DNA from 3 places in the Duganella sp. HH101 genome. Region 3 is predicted to be linked to each of the others. Evidence: riboswitches for the same ligand, from Rfam matches in the RefSeq annotation. Region 3 holds a riboswitch; each other region holds the start of a gene.
What was found. Region 3 has a riboswitch for cobalamin ahead of DUGA2_RS30965 (MotA/TolQ/ExbB proton channel family protein). Riboswitches for the same ligand answer to the same signal wherever they lie in the genome.
Positions count from the first base shown of each region.

Region 1: it holds a riboswitch for cobalamin, as region 3 does, so the genes downstream of both, DUGA2_RS14835 (TonB-dependent receptor) here and DUGA2_RS30965 (MotA/TolQ/ExbB proton channel family protein) in region 3, are expected to answer to the same signal.
Region 2: it holds a riboswitch for cobalamin, as region 3 does, so the genes downstream of both, DUGA2_RS31530 (TonB-dependent receptor domain-containing protein) here and DUGA2_RS30965 (MotA/TolQ/ExbB proton channel family protein) in region 3, are expected to answer to the same signal.

Region 1 covers NZ_LRON01000008.1:115,732-123,561, reverse strand. The annotation lists gene DUGA2_RS14855 (SDR family oxidoreductase) at 1-693, opposite strand, end outside; gene DUGA2_RS14850 (hypothetical protein) at 743-1,075, opposite strand; gene DUGA2_RS14845 (thiol:disulfide interchange protein DsbA/DsbL) at 1,086-1,751, opposite strand; gene DUGA2_RS14840 (cobalamin-binding protein) at 1,838-2,740, opposite strand; gene DUGA2_RS14835 (TonB-dependent receptor) at 2,740-4,755, opposite strand; cobalamin riboswitch at 4,836-5,011, opposite strand; gene DUGA2_RS14830 (class III extradiol ring-cleavage dioxygenase) at 5,123-5,920, shown strand; gene ylqF (ribosome biogenesis GTPase YlqF) at 5,943-6,893, opposite strand; gene DUGA2_RS14820 (OPT family oligopeptide transporter) at 7,027-7,830, shown strand, end outside.
Region 2 covers NZ_LRON01000042.1:13,808-21,637, reverse strand. The annotation lists gene DUGA2_RS31540 (adenosylcobinamide-GDP ribazoletransferase) at 1-459, shown strand, start outside; gene DUGA2_RS31535 (histidine phosphatase family protein) at 464-1,015, shown strand; cobalamin riboswitch at 1,049-1,281, shown strand; gene DUGA2_RS31530 (TonB-dependent receptor domain-containing protein) at 1,382-3,241, shown strand; gene DUGA2_RS31525 (iron ABC transporter permease) at 3,319-4,341, shown strand; gene DUGA2_RS31520 (ABC transporter ATP-binding protein) at 4,341-5,114, shown strand; gene cobO (cob(I)yrinic acid a,c-diamide adenosyltransferase) at 5,111-5,749, shown strand; gene DUGA2_RS31510 (cobyrinate a,c-diamide synthase) at 5,749-7,053, shown strand; gene cobU (bifunctional adenosylcobinamide kinase/adenosylcobinamide-phosphate guanylyltransferase) at 7,050-7,607, shown strand; gene cbiB (adenosylcobinamide-phosphate synthase CbiB) at 7,601-7,830, shown strand, end outside.
Region 3 covers NZ_LRON01000037.1:2,385-10,214, forward strand. The annotation lists gene DUGA2_RS30950 (FecR domain-containing protein) at 1-661, shown strand, start outside; gene DUGA2_RS30955 (cation-translocating P-type ATPase) at 730-2,970, shown strand; gene cueR (Cu(I)-responsive transcriptional regulator) at 2,967-3,353, shown strand; cobalamin riboswitch at 3,355-3,576, shown strand; gene DUGA2_RS30965 (MotA/TolQ/ExbB proton channel family protein) at 3,754-4,350, shown strand; gene DUGA2_RS30970 (DUF2149 domain-containing protein) at 4,352-4,687, shown strand; gene DUGA2_RS30975 (cobaltochelatase subunit CobN) at 4,674-7,830, shown strand, end outside.

The DNA of each region.
Region 1 (7,830 bases), on a different contig from region 3:
GCTGAGCAGCCACAATATCGTTTCCGCGATCTCCTCCGGCTGGCCGCCGCGCAGCATCGGCACGTTGGATTCCAGCCGCGCCACGCGCCCCGGATCGCCGCCGCTGGCGTGGATATCGGTATAAATCATGCCCGGCCGGACGCAGTTCACCCGTATGCCCTCGGCCGCCACCTCCTTCGACAGGCCCAGCGTCATCACATCGATCGCACCCTTGGACGACGCATAGTCGATGTAGACGTTAGGCGCCCCATGCTTCGCCGCGCCAGACGACAGGTTGACGATGCCGCCGCCCTGCCCGCCGCCGGCGGTGGACATGCGCTTGACCGCCTCCTTGCTGCACAAGAAGTAGCTGATCACATTGGTGGCGAACACCCGCTGCAGGCGCTCCACCGACATCTCCGTCAAGCGGCACTGCTGCTCCAGCACGCCGACGTTGTTGACCAGCGCCGTCAACGGCCCCAGTTCCTCGTCGACGGTTGTGAACAGGCGCTGCACGTCCGCCTCCACGCTGACGTCGGCCTGCACGGCGATGGCCTCGCCGCCCTCGGCGACGATCTGCTCGCGCAGCCTGCCCGCCGCCTCCGCGTCGTTCAGGTAGTTGATGCAGACCGCGTAGCCGCGCCGGCTGGCCATCAGCGCGGTCGCCGCGCCTATGCCCCGGCTGCTGCCGGTTATGAGTATCACTTGTTTCATAAGCTGCCTTATCAAAGAAAAAGCCCGCTGCTGCGGGCTTGGGCCATGTTTATTTTTCCGGGCTGACGTGGGTCAGCGCGTAGCTCACATGCTCCCACCAGTGCTCGCGCGAGTGCACCGTGCGCAGGCACTTCTTGTCGATTTCACCCTTGAACACGGGGTCGAAGCACTGCTTGGTCATCAGCGCGTTGCGCTGGTTCTCGGCGTTGCTCAAGGCGATCACCAGCCAGACGATGAAGCCCAGCGCCAGCACCGCCAGGCTCCAGGCGACGTGGTTGATGTAGGCCCACTCAAACAGGGTTTCGATGACAGGCGAAGACTCCTTGTAGATCTTCATGACCTGGCCCTCGGCCGCCTTGCGTTCGTCGCTGATTTCTTTCATGGCGCTATCCTTACTTCTTTCCGGCGCGTTCCTGGGCCGACTTGGCTACCAGGCTGTCCGCCACTGCAAACACGGCTGCGTGCACCTCGGGGGTGGACGTCAGGCCATGGCCCGCCACCGACGGCGATGTCGTGTAGTGACCGTCGATCACCAGCGTCGGAGCACTGTCCAGTTTATACTGGTTTGCCACCTGCACGCCACGCTTCATCTTCGCTTGGACACCAAACGAGTTGAAAAATTCCAGATATTTGGCCTTGTCGACGCCGTTCTTGACGACGAAGTCGAGGATGGCCTGGTCGGTGTTGAGGCGGTTATGTTCGACGTGGACGGCATGGAACAGCTTTTCGTGCATGCCGTTGCCCAGCGCGTTCATCGCCTCCAGCGTGAAGAAGGCCTTGGCTTGCGCATCCTCGCCCAGGTGCATGCGGCGGAACACGATCTTGTCGCCCTGCTTCCTGACCCATTCGGCCAGCGGCGCTTCCAGCTGGTTGCAGTACGGGCAGTGGTACATGAACACTTCCAGCACTTCGACCTTCTTGCCGGTGTCGGGACGGTTGGGCAGGTCCAGCGTGTTGTAGTCCACGCCGTTCTTGAAATCGGCGGCTTGGGCGCCGGCGGCGGCGGCCATGAAGGCCGCGGTGACGAGCAGCGGGCGCAGGAAGCTCAGGAAACGCATGACAGTCCTTCATCGAGGGTGAGTGGCAAACGCCGCGAGATTACCACCTTTTCCACGATGTGCAAATTATGGCCGCATTAAACCCATCAAGGCCGGTGCTGGCGTGCCGCTTCCAGCCGCTCGCACAGCATGGCGACGCCATCGGCGATGCGCGGCGTGGCGCGCACCAGGGTTTCGCTGTCGATCATGAACAGGTTGCCGCGCTGGACCGCCTGCATGCCCTTGTACTGCTTCCAGATATTGATGCCGGCTTCGGCGTCGTGCTTCTCGCCGCCGACGATGGCTTCCGGATTTTCCTGCAACACCGCCTCGGTGCTGACCGTGGGCGCCGGCACCTTGAGCGCGGCGAACACGTTCTGGCCGCCGCACACGCGGATCGCGTCGCTGACGATATGCTCGCCGCTCAGCGTGAAGATGGGCTTTTCCCAGATCTGGTAGAACACCCGCACCGTGGACCGCTGCGCATAGGCGGCCGACAGTCTGGCGATGCGCTGGCGGTAGTCCTGCGCGGCCTTTTGCGCGGACGGTCCGGTGTCCATCAGCTGCCCCAGGCGGGTCAGGCTGGTGGCTACCTCTTCCAGCTTTTGCGGGTCGCTGTAGAAGATCGGGATGCCCAGGCTTTTCAGCTGGTCGAGCTGGCGGGCGGTGTTCCCGCTTTTCCATACCACCAGCAGGTCCGGGCGCAGCGCCAGCACATGCTCCATGTCGATGGTGGCGTTGCTGCCCACCTGCGGGATGCGCTTGGCCGCTTCCGGATAGTCGCTGTAGTTCATGACGCCGACCACGCGTTCGCCGCCGCCGGCCGCAAACAGCAGTTCGGTGATGTGCGGCGCCATCGAGATGATGCGCTGCGCCGGCCTGGCGACGGTGACGCTGTTGCCGGCGTCGTCCTTCACCGTGACGGCAGGTTGAGCGCACACCGGCGCGCAGGCCAGCGCCAGCCAAGGCAATAGCTGCGCAGGGCGAACGGTCGTGGTCGGGGTGCGCATCAGAACTCGTAGCGGGCCGACAGTTTCAGCTGGCGGCCGTCGGCGGCGTAGATAGCGCCCTGGATGCCGTCCTTGCAGCTGAAGGCTTGCGAGAAGTAGCGCTTGTCGGCCAGGTTCAGGCCCGACACCGCGAACTCCCACTGGCCCAGCTTGCGGGCGTAGCGCGCATCCAGCGTGGTGTAGGCAGGGATCTGCGCCGGGCACTTGTTGTCGAAGTCCGCGCCGTTGCGCTGGCTGTCCACCCACTGCACGCCGACATCGGCGGTGTGGCCGGTGGCCAGGGTCCAGCTCAGGCGCGCGGTCAGCGTGTTCTTCGGCACCAGCATCATTTCCTTGCCGTTGTAGGCGCCCTCGGTGAATTTGGCGTCCACGTGCTGGTAGTGCGCGTTGACGCTCCAGTTGGCGTTGATCCGCTGCTCGGCATCGAGCTCGAAGCCTTCGCGGCGGGTCGCCGCCAGGTTGGTGTTGGCGTAGATCGTCGGATCGTAGAAGATCTCGTTGGTCAGGTTGTGGCGGAATACGCGGCCGGTGATCTTCTGCGCGGCGGTGCCATAGCTCACGCCCAGCTCCAGGTCATGCGACTGCTGCGGCGCCAGCGGCTTGTTGAAGCCCGGGGTGTAGGCGTTTTCATCGGAATTGGCGACACGGTAGCTTTGGCCAGCCTTGCCGTAGACGGTCAGCTTCGCGACTGGCATGTAGCTCGCCTGCAGCTCCCAGGCGTTCAGGCCTTGCGACACTTTGTAGCCGGTGCTGCCGAAACTCACGGCATCGCTGAAGTCCTTGTTGAAGATCTCGCGGCGCACGCCGGCCGACACGCGGCCTTCATGGGCGGCGTCAAAACGCAGTTCGTCGCGGACGTACAGGGCCTTCGAATGCTGCGTCGCATCGGCTGCGGAGTACTTGGCGCTGGTGGCCGTGGTGCGATTCCAGACGGTCCAGTCGAAGCCGGCCACCATCTCGTTCAGCAGGCCGCCGATCTCGCCCAGGCGGCGCACGCGCGGCGAGAACTGAGTCTGCTTGCTGTCGTAGGTGGTGATCGACGGCGGGCCGCCGAAGGAGTAGGCGGATTCCGCCTTCTTCTTGCGGTACGACAGATCGGCCGCCAGCTCATAGCCGCCGATGCGGCGCTGGGCGAAGGCGGTGAAGCGGTCGCTGTCGAGCGTGGCGTAATCGTCGGGAGTCTTGCTCTGGCGCGGATTGGCGTTGTACTCTGCCTCGCTCAGCGAGCCGGGAAGGCGCATGTCCTGGCGCGCGCCTTCGTAGCGGAAGCCTGCGCGGCCGGCGTTGTCGAACCATTGCGCGCCGCCGCTGAAGTGGGTCTGCTTGAATTCGTTGTTGTCGCGGTAGTTGTCGGTGCGCTGGGTGTCCAGCGTGGCGTCGGCGGCGAAGCCGTCCCAGGCCTGGAAGCCGGACGCGCGCACTTCGCCGGCGCGGAACTGGCCGCCCTCGACGAACACGCTGCCGCGGCGGCTGTTCTTGACCGGGCGCTTGGTGACGATGTTGATCACGCCGCCGGTGGCGCCGTCGCCGTACAACACGCTGGCGCCGCCGCGCGTGATTTCGATGTGGTCCACGGTGTAGATCGGGATGGTCGACAGGATGGCGCTGCTCAGTTCATTCTCCGACAGGCGTACGCCGTCCAGCACGATCACCATGTTCTGGCTGCTGTTGCTGCCGAAGCCGCGCAGGTCCAGGCCGAAGTCCGGGCTGCCGTCCAGGCTTTGGCGGCCGTAGACGCCGCCTACTTTGCGGATCGCGGCGTTGACGTCGTTGGCGCCGGCGCGCTGGATCTCTTCCGCGCTGATGATGGTGGCGCCGATCGGGGCCAGCGCCGGGTCGGCGTCGAAACGCGAACCGGTGATGACGATCGGTGCCAGCATCTGGGCGACCTGCGCGCCGGCGGTGGCGCCGGCAGCGGCGGCATCTTGCGCCAGGGCGGCGACGGGAACGGCGGCGGTGAAGCACAGGGAAACGGCGGCGGCCAGCAGGCGCGGTTGGAAAGCGGTGGAGTGCATGTCAGATCATTTTCAAAAGAGACATCCGCCTGCGTCCCCGCAAGCCGGAAGTGTACGGAAGCCGCGCGGATCGCATCACGCGCGCTTCCCCCTGGTCTGGCCGGTATCCGGGCTGGCAAGGCGCTCAAGCGGCCTTGCGTTACCGTTGCGGGGGCAGCACACCTTGGCCGTCACGCTGCGAGCGTGGGCGGCCTGTGTTTCCCGTTTAACTGCACATGTGAGCACATGGGCAAGCACCAGAACCCCGGCATTATACGCCCCTGCCCCGTATCATTAACTTTTTAGATATGACCTATCTACATTTCGCGCATTGATTGCAACAGCTTCCGTCCTTATAGTGAGTTCAACCTCACACCGGAGCTTTACCATGCATGCATTGCCCAGCTATTTCCTTTCCCACGGCGGCGGCCCCTGGCCGTTCATGATGGACCAGGTGGGCCATCTGTACGGCCAGCTGGACGCGTCGCTGCGCGACATCCCGCGCCAGCTCGGCGTGACGCCGAAGGCGGTGCTGGTGATCACGGCGCACTGGGAGGGCCGCGATTTCACGGTGTCGTCGTCGGCACGGCCGCCGATGATCTACGACTACGGCGGCTTCCCGCCGCACACGTATGAGGTGCAGTACAAGGCGCCGGGTGCGCCGGAGCTGGCGGCGCAGGTTAAGCAGCTGCTCGATGCGGGCGGTTTCCCGGCGCAGCTGGATCCGCAGCGCGGCTTCGACCACGGCACCTTCAGCGCCATGTATCCGGTGTATCCGGATGCGGACGTGCCCATCGTGCAGCTGTCGCTCAAGCACGGCCTCGATCCGTTGACGCACCTGGAGGCGGGACGTTTGCTGGCGCCCTTGCGCGAGCAGGGCGTGCTGATCGTCGGCAGCGGCCTCAGTTACCACAACCTGCGCGCGTTCAACGCCCAGGGTGCGGCGGCCTCGCACGCCTTCGACGGCTGGCTGCGCGCGACCATGGCGCTGCCGCCGCAGCAACGCGCGGCGCAGTTGATGGAGTGGGAAAAGGCGCCGGCTGCGCGCATGGCGCATCCACGCGAGGAGCATCTGCTGCCGTTGATGGTGGCGCTGGGCGCGGCGGAGAACGAGGCGGCCAGCGTCCCCTATCACGAGGACGCGTTCATGGGATCGCTGGCGGTGAGCAGCTTCCGCTTCGGTTAAATCCGGGGTCAGGTCCCCGGATTTAGGTGCCGCGCTTGCCGTTGGCGTAGGCTTCGGCCTTGGCGGCGGCGATCGCGGCTTTCTCGGCCGCCTTCACCGCCATCTCGGCGTCATGCACGTCCAGCCGCTCCTTGCGGTTGGCCGGCGTCTCCAGCGAGATGCGGCCCAGGATGCCGCTGCGGTAGTCGCCCAGGAAGGTGTGCGAGGCTTTTTCGAAATCGAGGTCGCCGCCCTTCTGGCGGAAGCCGCGCTTGGCCGCCACGCCCTCCACCACTGCGATGCCGTCGAACGTCTCGATATCCTTGAAGCCGTAGCGCGCCACCAGCAGCTGCGGGTAGTACTTCAGCATCTCGTCGGCCAGGAACACCGCCACTTCCTCTTCGATCAGCGCGTTCGAGCCGATCGCGTGGCTGGCGGCCAGCATCAGGCCGTCGCTCGGCAGCGCGATCTTCGGCCACAGCATGCCCGGCGTGTCGACCAGGATGGTGTTCTTGTCCAGGTAAAGCTTTTGCTGCTGCTTGGTGACGGCCGGCTCGTCGCCGACCTTGGCCACCTTGCGCTTGAGCAGCGCGTTCATCAGCGTCGACTTGCCGACGTTGGGGATGCCCATGATCATGATACGCAGCGGCTTGGTCGGCACGCCGCGGTGCGGCGCCAGCTGCTTGGCCAGTTCCGGCACGCGGGCCACGTCGGCCGGCTTCTTGGTCGTCATCGCGAACGCGGTCACGCCTTCCTGCGCGTTGTAATAAGCCACCCAGGCCGCCGTGGCGGCCGGATCGGCCAGGTCGACCTTGTTGAGGATCTTCAGGCACGGACGCTGGCGGAACTTGCGCAGCTCCTCCACCATCGGGTTGGTGCTGGCCTCGGGCAGGCGCGCGTCGACCACCTCGATCACCAGATCGGTGTTCTCCATCTGCTCGGCCGCCTTCTTCTTGGCGGCGTTCATATGCCCTGGGTACCATTGTATCGACATGCTCTGACCTTCAAAATCGTTCTGACAATCCGCTATTTTACCTGCTGGCCCGACTGGACTTCGGATATCATGAGGCGCTTTTCCCTTTTTCTGACCATATAAACAATATTATTTCTCCACCGGAGTGCTGAAGATGAGCATAGCTGCACCGTCCAACCCCAAGGAAATCACCGTTCGCGGCATCATCCTTGGCATACTGATCACGCTGGTCTTCACGGCGGCTCAGGTCTACCTGGGGCTGAAAGTGGGCCTGACGTTCGCCACCTCGATCCCGGCAGCCGTCATCTCGATGGCGCTGCTGAGCGCCTTCAAGGATGCCACCATCCAGGAAAACAACATCGTCCAGACCATCGCCTCGGCCGCCGGCACGCTGGCCTCGGTGATCTTCGTGCTGCCCGGCCTGCTGATGATAGGCTGGTGGGCCAAGGTGCCGTTCTGGCCGACCTTCGGTGCCTGCGCCATCGGCGGCGTATTGGGCGTGATGTACACCATGCCGCTGCGCCGCGCGCTGGTGTCGCAGTCCGACCTGCCCTACCCGGAAGGCGTGGCCGCCGCTGAAGTGCTCAAGGTCGGCATGGCCTCGCGCGCCGGCGCCGCCGAAGGCAAGGCCGGCCTGTGGGCCGTGATCTGGGGCAGCGTGGCGTCCGCCGTGTTCGCCGCCGGCGCCGCCGTCAAGCTGATGGCCGGCGAAGTGTCGATCTACTTCCGCACCGGCTCCGGCGCCACCGGCATCGGCGCCTCCAGCTCGCTGGCCTTGATCGGCGCCGGCCACCTGATGGGCATCACGGTCGGCATCGCCATGCTGGCCGGCCTGGTCATCGCCTGGGGCATCATGGTGCCCTTGATGACCTCGCTGAGCCCGGCCGCGCCCGGCGTCGAAGCCTCCGCCCACGCGCTGGGCATCTGGTCCAAGGAAGTGCGCATGATGGGCGCCGGC
Region 2 (7,830 bases), on a different contig from region 3:
ATCGGCGCCTATGGCGCCATCGGCATCATCTGCCTGCTCGGTACAAAATGCGCGACGCTGTCCATGCTGCCGCCGCTGGCTGCGATCGCCGCACTGCTCGTCGCCCACCCGCTATCGCGCCTGATGGCCTCCTCCCTGATCTGGCGCCTCGATTACGCGCGCGCCGAAGGCAAGGCTAAACCGCTGGCACAAAAGATGAGCACCATTGAATTCCTGCTAGCAGCCGTCACCGCTGCCATTCCCGCACTGGCGATGATCGCCTGCGGATGGCTGACCTGGAGCGCACTGGCGACCGGCATCGTCGCGGCCGGCATCGCCACCATCTGGCTGGCCCGCAAATTCGTCCGCCGCATCGCGGGCTACACGGGCGACTGCCTCGGCGCGGTGCAGCAACTCAGCGAAGTGGCGTTCTACCTGTGCGTACTGGCCAGCATGCACCACGGCGCCCTCCCCTGGTAACGCCGTGCAGCTGATACTGGTCCGTCATCCGCAGCCGCTGATCGCTCCTGGCGTGTGCTACGGCCGCAGCGATCTGGCGGTCGCGCCGGAACAACTGGCGCAGACACTGGCCGCGCTGACAGCCACACTGCCGCGCGGCCGCCCTATATATAGCAGCCCGCTACAACGCTGCGCCACCCTGGCTACGCAACTGGCGGCGCCGCTGCAATCCGCCCCTCCGCTATTCGACGCCCGCATCGCGGAAATCGACTTCGGCGACTGGGAGCTGCGGCCCTGGGACGATATCCCCCGCGCCGACATCGACGCTTGGGCCGCCGATCTTGTCCAATACCGTCCCGGCGGCGGCGAAAGCGTGCTGCAAATGGCCTGCCGCATCGCGGCCTTCCACGCCGACCTCCAGCGCCAGCAGCGGGATGCCATCATCATCTGTCATGCCGGCGCGATGCGTCTGCTGTCGGCCAGCCACGCAGGCCTGGCTCCCGCCGACATGGCCATGCAAGGGGCCCAAAACCCGCATCAAATCGCCTATGGCGCCACGCTGACGCTGCAAAGCTGAACCGCCGCCCCATGACCGTTGCGGCACAAACCCGTATAATGACGGGGTTTTGGTGCCCGCGCGTCTGTCCAGATGCGCAGTTAAACGGGAAACACGAAGCTCTCGGCTCACGCAGCCAAGGCCCACGTGTGCTGCCCCCGCAACGGTAAGCAAGTGTCGCAATGCATGCGCGACAAACCACCTCTGACAACCACTGTGCTCCGCATGGGAAGGTGAGGCGGTTTAACTTGCCAGCCCGGATACCGGCCAAATCAGGTGGAAGCGAACGAACTGGATGAGCGCAACAGGCGATTCCCGGTTCTCCGCTTCTGTTCAATCTGGCCCACGGGGACGTCGGCCGGTTGCTATTAACAGAAAAACTACATCATGACCCTTCGTATCTCCCGTCCAGCGGCCCTGACGTCGCTGGCGCTGGCAATGGCCGCCTCCTATGCCCACGCCGAACCGACCGCCGGCACCGTGCTCGTCACCGCAACCCGCCACCCGCAGGCGCTGGCCGACGTGATCAGCGACAGCGTGACCATCAGCCCCGAACAGATCGCCGAATCCGGCGCCGGCTCCATCGTCGACCTGCTGCAACGCCAGCGCGGCATCGAGATCGCCCGCACCGGCGGCGCCGGCACCAACTCCACCGTGTTTATCCGCGGCGCCAACAGCAACCAGAATATCGTGCTGGTCGACGGCGTGCGTATCGGCTCGTCCACCACCGGCGCCGCCAACTGGAGCGCCATTCCGCTGACCGCCGTCGATCATATCGAAATCATCTACGGCCCACTGAGCTCCCTTTATGGCGCGGACGCCATCGGCGGCGTGATCCAGATCTTCACCAAGAAGGGCAAGGGCGCACCGGCGTTGACCGCCTTCGCCGGCTACGGCACCGACAACACCCGCGAAGCCGACGCTTCGATCTCCGGCGCCACCGGCGGTGAACACAGCATCAGCTACGCGATCAGCGCCGGCAAGGAAAAATCGGACGGCTTCTCGGCCACCCGCCCAGCCATCGGCAAAGCCTACAACGCCGACAAGGACGGCTACGACCACGAAAGCGCAGCAGCCCAATTCGGCCTGCGCCTGGCCGAAGGCCACGAAGTCGGCGCGCTGCTCCTGCACAGCAAGCTCGAATCCCAGTACGACAACGGCGCTGCCGCCTTCGATGTGCGCTCGAATGCAAAACTCGAAAACGCCGCCATCTACAGCAAGAACCAGATCCTGCCGATCTGGCAAAGCCTGGTGCAGTACTCGCAGACCAAGGACGAAGGCGCCACCTACAGCAGCCCCCTGGCTTCCGGCTATTCCCAGATCAACACCAAGCAGACCGACTTCACCTGGCAGAATGATGTGCAGGTCGGCGCCGACGTGCTGCAACTGCTGTACAGCCACCGTAAAGAAGAAGTCGAGACCAACGGCTTCAAACTGGATAACCCGCAGCGCACCACCAACTCCTTCGCGGCTTCGTACAACGCCCGCCGTGGCGACAACCTGTTCACCGCCAGCGCGCGCCGCGACAAATCGATGTACGGCGCGAAGACCACCGGCTCCCTCGGCTATGGCTACAACTTCACGCAGGCGCTGCGCGCCACCGCCAGCTATGGCACCAGCTTCCGCGCACCGACCTACAATGAGCTGTACTACCCGTCCTACGGCAATCCACGCAACAAGCCGGAGCTGGGCAAGAACGCCGAAATCGGTCTGCGCTACGACAGCGGCGCCACCGCACTCAGCGCCAGCTACTATCGCAATCGCCTGACCGACCTGCTGGTCAACACCAACCCGTGCCCGTTCGGCTCCGCCGGCTACACCAGCGGTTGCGCCTACAACGTCAACCACGCCCTGCTTGAAGGCTTGACGCTGTCCGCGAGCCAGCAACTGGGCCGCTTCAACCTCGCCGCCAACGTCGACCTGCAAGACCCGAAGGACGAAACCAGCGGCAAGCGCCTGCAACGTCGCGCCAAAAAACACGGCAACCTGCTGGCCGACTACAGCGCCGGCGCCTGGAAGGCCGGCGTGGAGCTCCAGCTGTCCGGCGACCGCTATGACGATGCAGCCAACAATAACCGCCTGGGCGGCTATGGCCTGGTCAACCTGTACGCGACCTATCACTTCAACCGTGACTGGTCGGCGCTGGTCCGCTGGAACAACATCAACGACAAACAGTACGACCTGGCGCGCAACTACGCCACGCCAATGTCCAAGCTGTTCGCCGGCATCCGCTACGGCTACAAATAAGCAGTAATGGTGTAACCTGCCGGGCGTGGAGCGCATCCGCCGCGCGCCCGGCAGCCTCTCTTTTTTGAAAGCAGTGCATGCATTCTTTCTCCCGCAACCTGCGACAGCGCGCCGCCATCACCCTGATCGGGTTGGTGCTGTTCGCGTTTGCCAGCCTCATTTTCTCGGGCATGACCGGTTCGGTCTCGATTCCCCTCTCTGACATTCCCGCAGCAATCGGTGAACTGCTGCATGGCCAGACCCAAACCCTGGCATCGACCCTGCTCGACCTGCGCCTGAGCCGCGCGCTGACCGCCTTCGTCACCGGCTCGGCCCTGTCGCTGGCGGGGGTGATGATGCAGGCGCTGCTGCGCAACCCATTGGCCGATCCCTATGTGCTTGGCATTTCCGCCGGCGCCTCGGTCGGCGCGCTGGCAGCGCTGCTGTTCGGCTGCGCCATCTGGATGGTCGACGCCTCGGCCTTCGCCGGCGCGGTCGCCGTCTCGATGATGTTGTATCTGCTGGCCCGGCGCGACCTGCGCGGCGGCGCGGCGGCCGACGGCGGCACCGCCCTGCTGCTGCTGACCGGCGTGATCCTGTCTTCCGCCTGCATGGCGCTGGTGACGCTGATGCTGTCCATCGCCCCGGAAAGCCGCTTGCGCAGCATGGTGTTCTGGATGATCGGCGACCTGGCCGGCGCACCAATGCGCGCGCTGCCATGGATAGTGCTAGCAGGCGCCCTGGTATTCGCACTGCGCAGCGCCCGCTCCATGAACGTGATGGCGCTGCACGCCGAAGCTGCAGCCACGCTGGGCATCCGCGTCGGCGCGCTGCGCAAGGGCCTGTTCTTCGTTTCCGGCCTGCTGACCGCCAGCGCCGTCACCAGCGCGGGCAGCGTCGGCTTCGTCGGCCTGATCGTACCGCATGCCTGCCGCTTCGCCGTCGGCCCGGACCACCGCGTGCTGATACCGGCGGCGGCGCTGGCCGGCGGCAGCTTCCTGCTGCTGGCCGACACGCTGGCCCGCACCATCATCGCGCCGCAACAGCTGCCGGTGGGTGTCGTCACGGCGCTGATCGGCGCCCCGGTCTTCCTGTATCAACTTCACCGGCTGCGCAAATAATGATAGGCACTCACAATCTCTCATTAAAAATCGGCCGCCGCCAGCTGATCGCGGATCTGAACTGGCATGTGCGCGAAGGCGAATGCTGGAGCGTCATCGGCCGCAACGGCGCCGGCAAGAGCACCCTGTTGAAGACCCTGGCCGGCTTGCGTGATCCCGACAGCGGCTATGTCACCATCCAGAACCGCGCCCTGCCCGACTGGCCGCTGCCCGAGCTGGCACGCCAGCGCGCCTTCCTGGCGCAAAGCCGCAGCGATGCCTTCGCCTACAGCGTCATCGAAACCGTGCTGTCGGCGCGCCACCCGTATCACGACAACCGTTATTGGGAAGGCAGCGACGACCACGCCATCGCGTTGAAATCGCTGGAAGCGATGGAAGTGGCCGACCTGGCCGAGCGCGACCTGCGCACCTTGTCCGGCGGCGAACGCCAGCGCGTGGCCATCGCCGCCATGCTGGCGCAGGATACGCCGCTGCTGCTGCTCGACGAACCGGCCAATGCGCTGGACCTGGCGCACCAGGTCAGCGTTATGAGCCTGCTGGCGCGCTTGTGCCGCGAGCAGGGCAAGACCGCCATCATGATCGGCCACGATTTGACGCTGGCGCACAGCGTCTCCACCCACGCGCTGCTGCTGATGGGCGACGGCCGCTGGCTGGCCGGCACCACGGCGGAAGTGATGCGGGCCGAGATCCTCAGCGATTATCTCGGCCATCCGATCGACATCCTCCAGCACGGCAAGCGCAGCATCTTCATCCCATCCGAGGACATTGCATGAACCAACAGAATACCGGCGACATCGACGAACAAACCGCAGCACTGAACGAGCGCCACCGCGTACGCATGGAGCGAAAGAAGGCCATCATCGACGCCAAGATCGCCTCCGCCGACAAGCAGATCGGCATCATCATCGTCAACACCGGCAACGGCAAGGGCAAAAGCTCCAGCGGCTTCGGCATGGTGATACGCGCCATGGGCCACGGCATGAAGGTCGGTGTGGTGCAGTTCATCAAAGGCGCGATGCAGACCGGCGAAGAGCTGTTCCTGCGCCGCTTCCCCGAAGAAGTCAGCTTCCACTCGATGGGCGAAGGCTATACCTGGGAAACCCAGAACCGCGAACGCGATATCGAAAAAGCGCAGTTGGCCTGGGAACAGGCCAAGCGCTTCCTGGCCGATCCGGAGATCGGCCTGGTGGTGTTCGATGAACTGAATATCGCCCTCAAGTACCGCTACCTGGACGTGGAGACCGTCATCAACGACCTGCTGGCCCGTCCGGCGATGCAGCACGTCGTCATCACCGGACGCGGCGCGCCGCCGGAGTTGATCGCCATCGCCGATACCGTCACCGAAATGGAAGTCGTCAAGCACGCCTTCAAGGCCGGCATCGGCGCACAGGCCGGGACCGAGTGGTAATGGCGACGCACATCGAAGTCAAAGCCCTGCTGGTGGCCGCCGTCTCCTCGGGCCAGGGCAAGACCACCGTCACCGCCGCGCTGGCGCGCAAACTGGCACGCCAGGGCAAACGGGTGCGCGTATTCAAATGCGGCCCGGACTTCATCGACCCGATGCTGCTGGAGCGCGCCAGCGGTGCGCCCGTGCGCTCGCTGGACTTGTGGATGGTCGGCCATGACCTGTGCCGCCGCCAACTGGCGCAAGCCGCCGCCGAAGCGGACGTGATACTGATCGAAGGCGTGATGGGACTGTATGACGGCACGCCGTCGTCCGCCGACCTGTCGCGCGAATTCGGCGTGCCTGTGATGGCGGTGATCGACGCCGGCGCCATGGCGCAAACCGCCGGCGCGCTGGTGCACGGCCTGCGCGACTACGGCCCGGTGGAGATGGCGGGCGTGATCGCCAACCGCGTCGCCAGCGAGAACCACGCAAAAATGGTGGCGGCCTCGCTGCGCGATATTCCACTGTTTGCGACCTTGCCGCGCCAGGCGAAATCGCTGCCCGAACGGCACCTCGGCCTGGTACTGCCGGGCGAAATCGGCGACATCGACCAACTGCTCGACAATCTGGCGGACCAGTTGATGTTCGACGAGGCGGCCTGGGAACGCCTGCGCCCCGTGCGCATCGAGGTGCCGCCGGCCACAGAACCGCAGCCGCCGCTGCTGGCCGGGCAGACCATCGCCGTGGCCCGCGACCCGGCCTTCATGTTCATCTACCCGGCCAACCTGGACACTTTGCGCCAACTCGGCGCGACGCTGACCTTCTTCTCGCCGCTGGCCGACCAACCGGTGCCGACGGAAGCGACCGCCGTGTACCTGCCGGGCGGTTATCCCGAACTGCACGCTGAAGCGCTGTCGCAGGCGTCCACATGGCAGGCGTCGATCCGCGCCGCGCATGCAGCCGGAACGCCCATCGTCGCCGAATGCGGCGGCATGATGGCGCTGGCCGATACGCTGGCCGACCAGGCCGGCGCGGTATGGGCGATGGCCGGCCTGCTGCCCGGGGCTGTGGCGATGCAGGCCCGCCTGGCCGGCCTAGGCTCGCAGGGGCTGACGACGGCGCAGGGCGTCCTGCGCGGACACACGTTCCATTACTCCAAACTGGAGACAACAGTGGAGCCTGCGGCGTACACTATCAAACATCCATCCGCCGTACAGGGTGAAGCCTGGTACCGCGTAGGATCTCTGGCAGCTTCGTATTTTCACGCCTATTTTCCATCAAATCCGGCGGCCGTCGCCGCCCTGTTTTCAAGGAGCGCAGCATGACACGTACACTGGTTCTGGGCGGCGCACGCTCAGGTAAAAGCGGATACGCCGATCGCCTGGCCATCGAATCGGGCAAGGAAGTCGTCTACATCGCCACCGCCACCGCAGGCGACGCCGAAATGGCCGCCCGTATCGAACATCACCGCGCCGGCCGGCCCAGCGAATGGATCACTGTCGAAGAGCCGCTTGCCCTGGGCAACCAGCTGCTGCGCTGGTCCTCGCCGGACCGCCTGATCCTGGTCGACTGCCTGACGCTGTGGCTCAGCAACCTGCTGTTCAGCGGCGGCGAGGAGTATCCGGAGGTCGGCGAGATCGCGCTGCCGGCCCTGTTCCACGAACAGCAGGACATGCTGGTCAGCGCGCTGGCCAAGTGCACCAGCGACATCGTGCTGGTATCGAACGAAGTCGGCATGGGCATCATGCCGTTCGGCGCCATCTCGCGCTGCTTCATGGACGAACAGGGGCGACTGAACCAGGCCATGGCAGCCATATGCGACCGCGCGGTCTTCGTCGCCGCCGGGCTGCCGCTGGTGTTAAAAGGATCTTCGTGCTGACAGGTTTGAGCTTTGGCGTCATCGCCTTGCTGATGGTCGCCGGCGTTCTGCTCGACCTGGCGCTGGGCGAAGCGCGGCGCTGGCACCCTCTGGTCGGCTTCGGCAACCTGGCGATGGCGCTGGAACGGCGCCTCAACTGCGGGGGCCTGCGCTTCTGGCGCGGGGCGCTTGCCTGGGCGCTGGCGGTACTGCCGCTGACCGCCGCCGCCACACTGCTAGTTGT
Region 3 (7,830 bases):
AGTCGAAAGCGGCGACACGCTGGTGACGGAGAAGAACACCTACGCCATGGTCAAGTTCATCGACAACAGCGAGATCACGCTCAAGCCGGCCACCACGTTCAAGGTGGAGAACTTCAGCTACGACGCCGGCAAGCCAGATGCGGACAACGCGTCCTTCAACCTGGTCAAGGGCGGCCTGCGTTCGGTGACGGGTTTGCTGGGCAAGCGCAACAAGGAAAAATTCGCCATGAAGACGCCGAGCGCCACCATCGGCATCCGCGGCACCACCTTCATCGCCGACATCGTCGAGCCGAGCGCGGAGGCGGTGGCCGCCCGCATGGCCTACAACCTGGCCAGCACCGCCGCGCTGGACCCGACGGCCGCGCCGGTGCAGCCGCTGATGCTGGCGCAGCTGACTATTCCGTCGCCGACCGCCAACCGTGCTCCCGGCCTGTACGTGCAGGTGCTCGACGGCTTGATCCATGTGACCAACCCGTCGGGGTCGAGCAACTTCAGCGCCGGCCAGTTCGGCTTTACTCCGAGCTTCAGGACGCCGCCGGTGATCCTGCCGGCCAATCCGGGCATCCAGTTTGCGCCGCCGCCGGCGTTCAACCAGAGCACCGGTCCGTCGTCCAGCACCGGCCCAAGCAAATCGAATACCGTCGATTGCGAAGTGCGCTGAAAATGACTTGACCTTCCCATCGTGGGATACTTGATGCTGTCGTCATCGAGTCTTCCATTGGGTTAGTCATGTTCACCTCCGCTTCTCCTGTAGCGCAATCGATCAACATCGAGGGCATGACCTGTGCCTCGTGCGTGGGCCGCGTCGAACGCGTGCTGGCCGCCGTGCCGGGCGTGGACAAGGTCAGCGTCAACCTTGCCACCGAGTCGGCGCGGGTGGAGTCGTCGCAGCCGCTCGATTTCGCGCTGTTGGCGCAGGCGGTCGACAAGGCCGGCTACCACGCCACGCCTGAGCTGCCGCCATCCTCACCCGCAGCCGCACCGGCGGCGGCGACGCTGGCGCATCCGGGCGGTGGCCGCGCCGTGCTGCTGGCGGCCTTGCTGTCGCTGCCCTTGCTGCTGCCCATGCTGCTGGAGCTGGCCGGCGTGCACTGGATGCTGGACGGCCGCTTGCAATTGCTGCTGGCGACGCCGGTGCAGTTCTGGCTGGGGGCGCGCTTCTACCGCGCCGGCTGGCTGGCCGTGCGCGCCCGCAGCGGCAATATGGACCTGCTGGTGGCCTTGGGCACCAGCGCGGCGTATGGCTTGAGCGTCTATCAGCTGCTGGCGTCGACGGCGGCCATGCCGCATCTGTACTTCGAAGCGTCGGCCGTGGTGATCACCCTGATCTTGCTGGGCAAATGGCTGGAGGCGCGGGCCAAGCGCCAGACCACGTCGGCGATCCGCGCCTTGCAGGTGCTGCGGCCAGAATCGGCGCGGGTGCGGCGCGGCGCGCAGGATGTGGACGTGCCGATCGCCGACGTGCAACCGGGCGAACTGGTGGTGGTGCGGCCGGGCGAGCGGGTCGCGGTCGACGGCGAAGTGGTGGAGGGCGCCAGCCATGTCGACGAAGCGCTCATCACCGGCGAGAGCCTGCCGGTGGCGCGCCATGCGGGCGACCGCGTGACGGGAGGCGCCATCAATGGCGAAGGCCTGCTGCTGGTGCGGGTGACGGCGGTGGGCGCGGAGAGCACGCTGGCGCGCATCATACGTCTGGTCGAGGATGCGCAGGCGGCCAAGGCGCCGGTGCAGCATCTGGTGGACGGCGTCAGCGCGGTGTTCGTGCCTGTGGTGCTGGTGCTGGCGGCGCTGACGCTGGCTGGCTGGTGGCTGGCGACCGGCGACGCCGAACGGGCCATCATCAATGCGGTGGCGGTGATGGTGATCGCCTGCCCATGCGCGCTGGGATTGGCGACGCCCGCCGCCATCATGGCCGGCACCGGCGTGGCCGCGCGCTACGGAATACTGATCAAGGATGCGGAAGCGCTGGAGCTGGCGCATCGCATCACCACCGTGGCGTTCGACAAGACCGGCACGCTCACCGAAGGCAAGCCGTCGCTTGTTGCGCTGGAACCAGCCGGCATCGATGAGGCGCGGCTGCTGCAACTGGCCGCCGCCATCCAGCGCGGCAGCGAACATGCGCTGGCCCGCGCTGTTACCGATGCCGCCGACGTCGCCACCGCCAGCAGCGCCGTCACCGCCGCCGCACCGAGCGTCACCAGCGTCGCTGCATTGCCGGGCCGTGGTGTCGCGGCCACCGTCGATGGCGTGCGCCTGATCCTGGGCAGCACGCGGCTGATGCAGGAAGAGGGTGTCGCGCTGGATGCGCTGAACGCCCGCGCCGCAGAACTGGAACGGCAAGGCCTGACAATCTCCTGGCTGGCCGCTTCGAACCCGCCGCAGCCCGCGCAGCTATTGGGCCTGCTGGCCTTCGGCGACCGCATCAAACCCCAGGCCCGCGCCGCACTGCAAGCGCTGCACGACATGCACATCCAGACCATCCTGCTCACCGGCGACAACCAGGGCAGCGCCGACGCCGTCGGCAAAGCGCTGGGCGTCGGCCGCATCGTCGCCAACATGCTGCCCGCCGACAAAGCCGCGGCCGTCGCCGCGCTGAAGAGCAAAGACAGCTGCATCGCCATGGTCGGCGACGGCATCAACGACGCGCCCGCGCTGGCCGCCGCCGATGTCGGCATCGCCATGTCCAGCGGCACCGACGTCGCCATGCACGCCGCCGGCATCACCCTCATGCGCGGCGATCCCGCACTGGTGGCAGCCGCCATCTCGATCTCGCGCCGCAGCTACAGCAAGATACGCCAGAACCTGTTCTGGGCCTTCATCTACAATCTGGTCGGCATCCCGCTGGCCGCCTTCGGCCTGCTCAACCCCATGGTCGCAGGCGCCGCGATGGCGCTCAGCTCCGTCAGCGTCATCAGCAACGCCCTGCTGCTGCGCCGCTGGAAGCCGGACCACCTGAAAGGACAAGCATGAACATCGGACAAGCGGCAACAGCCAGCGGCGTCTCCGCCAAGATGATCCGCTACTACGAAAGCATCGCCCTGATCCCGGCGGGGCGGCGCAGCGAGGCCGGCTACCGCATCTACGGCGACAACGACCTGCACACGCTGCGCTTCGTCAAGCGCGGCCGCGCGCTGGGCTTCTCGCTCGACCAGATCCGCGATCTGCTGTCGCTGTGGCAGAACAAGGAGCGCGCCAGCGCCGACGTCAAGACCATCGCGCTGGGCCACGTGGCGGAGCTGAACCAGCGCATCGCCGAGCTGACCGAAATGCGCGACACCCTGCAAACGCTGGCCGGCTGCTGCCACGGCGATCACCGCCCCGACTGCCCGATTCTCCAAACTCTTGCCGGTTAAAGTATAATCGCCCGGTTTTGGTGCCCGCGCGTCTGTCCAGACGCGCAGTTAAACGGGAAACATGAAGCTGGCCACGCCAGCCAACATGTGCTGCCCCCGCAACGGTAAACAAGCGTCGTCGTTGACGACAAATCCGCCTCTTCAGACCACTGTGCCCGCGCATGGGAAGGTCAGGCGGTGTCGCTTGCCAGCCCGGATACCGGCCAAGACAGGTGGAAATGCCCAGGCATTTCTGTTCAATCCGCTCACGGGGAGGTGAGCGGCTTGCATCTGTTTTGATCTACACCTATGCATCGATTTTTCGCGCCACGGCCCTGCCGACTGGCGGCCGTGCCTTGCGCACGCGCCGTCCGCGCACCCGTGCGCCCCGATTTTTTATCCCTGCCTATTGGACCATCCCATGTTTAACCTGCCCACCGACGCGGCCGTGCACTCCATCGAGACACTGCTGTACTCCATTTCCACCATCCTGTACCTGCCCGTGCTGCTGGGGATCGCAGCGCTGGTGCTGCATATGCTCGTGTGCTTCGGCACCTTCGCCGCCGAATGGCTGGAGCGCCGCCGCGGCGTGCGCGTGCTGGTCGCCACCGCCAGGCAGGAGATGGCCGCCGTGCTGACCGCGCAGGAAGGCGAGCCGGGACTGGACGCCCGCCTCGAACGCCTGGTGCAGCGCGCCGACGCCAACGGCGTGCGCCGCCTGGATGCGGTGCGCTTCGTGGTGCGCGTCGGCCCGGCACTGGGCCTGATGGGCACCCTGATCCCGATGGGCATCTCGCTGGCCGGCCTGGCGCAGGGCAATCTGCCGAAGATGGCCGAGTCGATGACCACCGCCTTCACCGCCACCGTGGTCGGCCTGGCGTGCAGCGTCAGCGCCTATGTACTGAGCCTGGTGCGCGAGCACTGGCTGCGCACCGACCTGACCGAGATCGCCTACGTGGCCGAATCCCACCTGGCGGCGCAGGACCACAAGCCGCACCTGGTGCGCGCGGGAGCCTGAGATGCGCTATATGAACCGCCACCGCTTCAGCCGCATCGGCGAGCATAACGAAGACCCGCTGTCCGGCGTCGCCAACCTGTTCGACGCCAGCATCGTCTTCATCGTCGCCATGATGCTGGCGCTGTTCTCGGCCTGGAACATGATGGACCTGCTGGATCCGAACTCCGAAGTCACCATCGCCAAGAAAAGCGCCGACGGCCATGTCGAGGTGCTGACCAAGAAGGGCTCTGAAATCAAGGTCAGCAAAGTCAGCGACAAGCCGCTGTCTGGCTCCGGCAAGCGCCTGGGCACTGCGTACCAGCTGCCGGATGGGAAGGTCGTCTATGTACCGGAATAACAAACTGTGGGCGCTGCTGCTGTTGCTGGTGTCCCTGTGCATCGGCGGCTATGTGCACTCCGCGCAGGCGCCGCGCACGCTGGCGCTGATGCTGGGCGATGTGGAATCGCGCCCGGCGGTGCTGGCGGTGCGCGGCCTGCAGGCCGAGTTGAAGGAGTTGAACGTCGCCGTGCGCATCATCCCCGCCAACGGCATGACGCCGGCCGACCGCGCGGCGCTGACCAGCGCCGACGTAGCCGTCGTCAACGCCAAGGGCCGCCAGGCCATGGTGGGCCTGAGCGCCGAACTGCTGGCACTGCAAAAGGCGCGCCGTCCGGTGTTCGCGGTCGGCGGCGCCATCGACGACAGCCTGCGCGAGCAGGGCGTGCGCGACGATGCAAGCATACAGTCCTACCACCGCGAAGGCGGCGTGGAGAACGTGGGCAATCTGCTGCGCTACATCCTGCGCAACCATTTCGGCGCCAGGCTGTCCGTGGCGCCGGTGCATGCGATGCCGGAAGTGGGCCTGTACGACGTGGCGGCCAACCGCACGTCCAGCAGCTACGAGCAGTACCTGCAAGGCTACGCCAACTACAAGACCGGTGCGCCGTGGATCGCCGTGCCGTTTTACCGCGCCAGCCTGGTGGCGGGACAAACCCTGCCGCTGGCGGCCATCGTCGCGCGGCTGGAGGCCAGCGGCTACAACGTGCTGCCGGTGTTCGGCTATCCGTACGACGTGCCGCTGCGCTTCCTGCTCGATGAAAACGGCAAGAGCCGCGTCGAGCTGATCGTCGCGCTGGGCATGAAGGTGGGCGGCACCGCCAACACCGGCGCGCTGCTGGACAAGATCGGCGTCCCCGCCATCAACGTCATCACGCTGAGCCAGCAGTCGCTGGCGCAGTGGCAGGAATCGAAGATCGGCCTCGATATCATCGAACGCACCTGGCAGCTGGCCGGCGCCGAAGTGGCGGGCCTGATCCAGCCGACCGTGGTCGCCAGCCGCGAACGCATCAGCGATGCGCAGACCGGCCTGGCCTACGTCGAGGAGACGCCTATCCCCGAACGTATCGAGCGCCTCAACGAGCGCGTCGCCAGCTGGCTGGCCTTGCGCCAGAAGGCCAACGGCGACAAGCGCATCGCCATGATCTACTTTAACTATCCGCATGGCTCCGAGACCATCGGCGCGGCCTACCTGAACGTGCTGCCGGAAAGCCTGTGGCAGATCGTCCAGCGCCTGAAGCAGGACGGCTACCAGACCGGCGCCGCGCTGCCGCCGTCCCAGGACGAACTGCAAGGCGAGATCCAGCAGTGGGGCAACTACCCCGGCAAGTCCAAGGGCGACTACATGGCGGGCCTGAAGCATCTGGCCGAAAGCGGCCAGGCGCTGCTGGTGCCGCTGGCCGACTACCAGAAATGGTTCGCCACGCTGGCGCAGCCGCTGCGCGCATCGATCGAGAAATCCTGGGGCAAGCCGGAGAACGCACCCGTCCTGTGGCGCAACGCCAAGGGCGAGCCGTTCTTCGTCTATCCTGCGCGCCGCTTCGGCAATGTGCTGATGGCGCCGCAACCCGGCCGCGCATGGGAGCAGAACCTGGAGAAGCTGCACAACGAAGTGAGCATGCCGCCGTCGCATGAATACATCGCGTTTTATCTGTGGCTGCAGAAGGGCTTCCAGGCCAACGCCGTCATGCACATCGGCACCCACGGCACGCAGGAATGGCTGACCGGTAAAGAAGCCGGCCTGTCCGACAGCGATCCGACCGAGGCCCTGATCGGCGCCATGCCCAACATCTATCCGTACGTGATGGACGACGTGGGCGAGGGCATCCAGGCCAAGCGGCGCGGCATGGCCGTCATCATCGACCACATGACGCCACCGTTCGATGTGGCGGGCCTCAATCCCGACCTGCGCGAGCTGGGCGCGCTGCTCAACGACTACCGCGTAGCCGAACAAAAAAGCCCGCTGCTGGCGCGCAGCCACCTGACGGCGATCAACCGCCTCGCGGCCAAGAGCGGCGTGTTGAAGGACATGAAAAAGACCGAGCTCAAAACCGAAGCCGACATGGAGGGCCTGGAGGAATACCTGGACGACACCGGCAGCAAGCTGACGCCGTTCGGCCTGCACACCTTCGGCGTGGCGCCGAAGCCGGAGCTGCGCAACGCCACCGCGCGCGCCGTGGTCAGTCTCGACACCACGTCGACGCCGGAGCAGAAAACCAAGCGCATCGCCCAGCTGGAAAACGATATCGAACGCAGCGCCGGACTGGAACTGGAGCGCCTGATGCAGGCGCTGTCGGGCCGCTACATTCCGACCGGCGCCAGCGCCGACCTGGTACGCAATCCGGATGCGCTGCCGACCGGCCGCAACTTCTTCGGCCTCGATCCCTCGCGCATCCCGAGCAAGACCACCTACGAAGCCGGCTACAAACTGGCGCAGCAGCTTGCCGAAGACTACCGCAAGCGCCATGGCGCCTGGCCGGACAAGTTGAGCATGAACCTGTGGGGCGTCGAAACCTCGCGCCATGAAGGCATCATGGAGGCGCAGGCGATGGCGCTGATGGGCGTGCGTCCGACGTGGGACGAGCGTGGCCGCGTCACCGGCGTGGAAGCGCTGACCCGCAAGCAGATGGGCCGTCCGCGCGTGGACGTGACGCTGATCTCGTCAGGCCTGTTCCGCGACCTGTTCGGCAACCTGCTGACATTGATGGACCAGGCGGCGCAGCTGGCGCAGAAGCAGGACGACAACGGCCCCGGCGAAGGCGGCAACGTGATGCAGCTGCACGCGGCCAAAACCGCCGCCGCGCTGACGGCGCGCGGCATCTCCGCAGAAGAGGCGCAGCGCATGGCGTCGGTGCGCATCTTCGGCCTGCCGAGCGGCGCCTACGGCACGCAGATCGAGAAGCTGATCCCGCTGACCAACGCCTGGCAGAACGAGAAGGAAGTGGCGGACGTATTCATCAACCGCATGAGCCATCCGTTCGGTGCCGGCTACTGGGGCGACGACAAGGCCGATCCGGGCCAGCGCCGCGAACTGTTCAAGCAGGCCATCAGCGGCAGCAAGATCGCGCTGCACAGCCGTTCCAGCAATCTATTCGCGACGCTGGACAACGACGACTTCTTCCAGTACCTGGGCGGCACCGCGATGGCGATCCGCAGCGTGGACG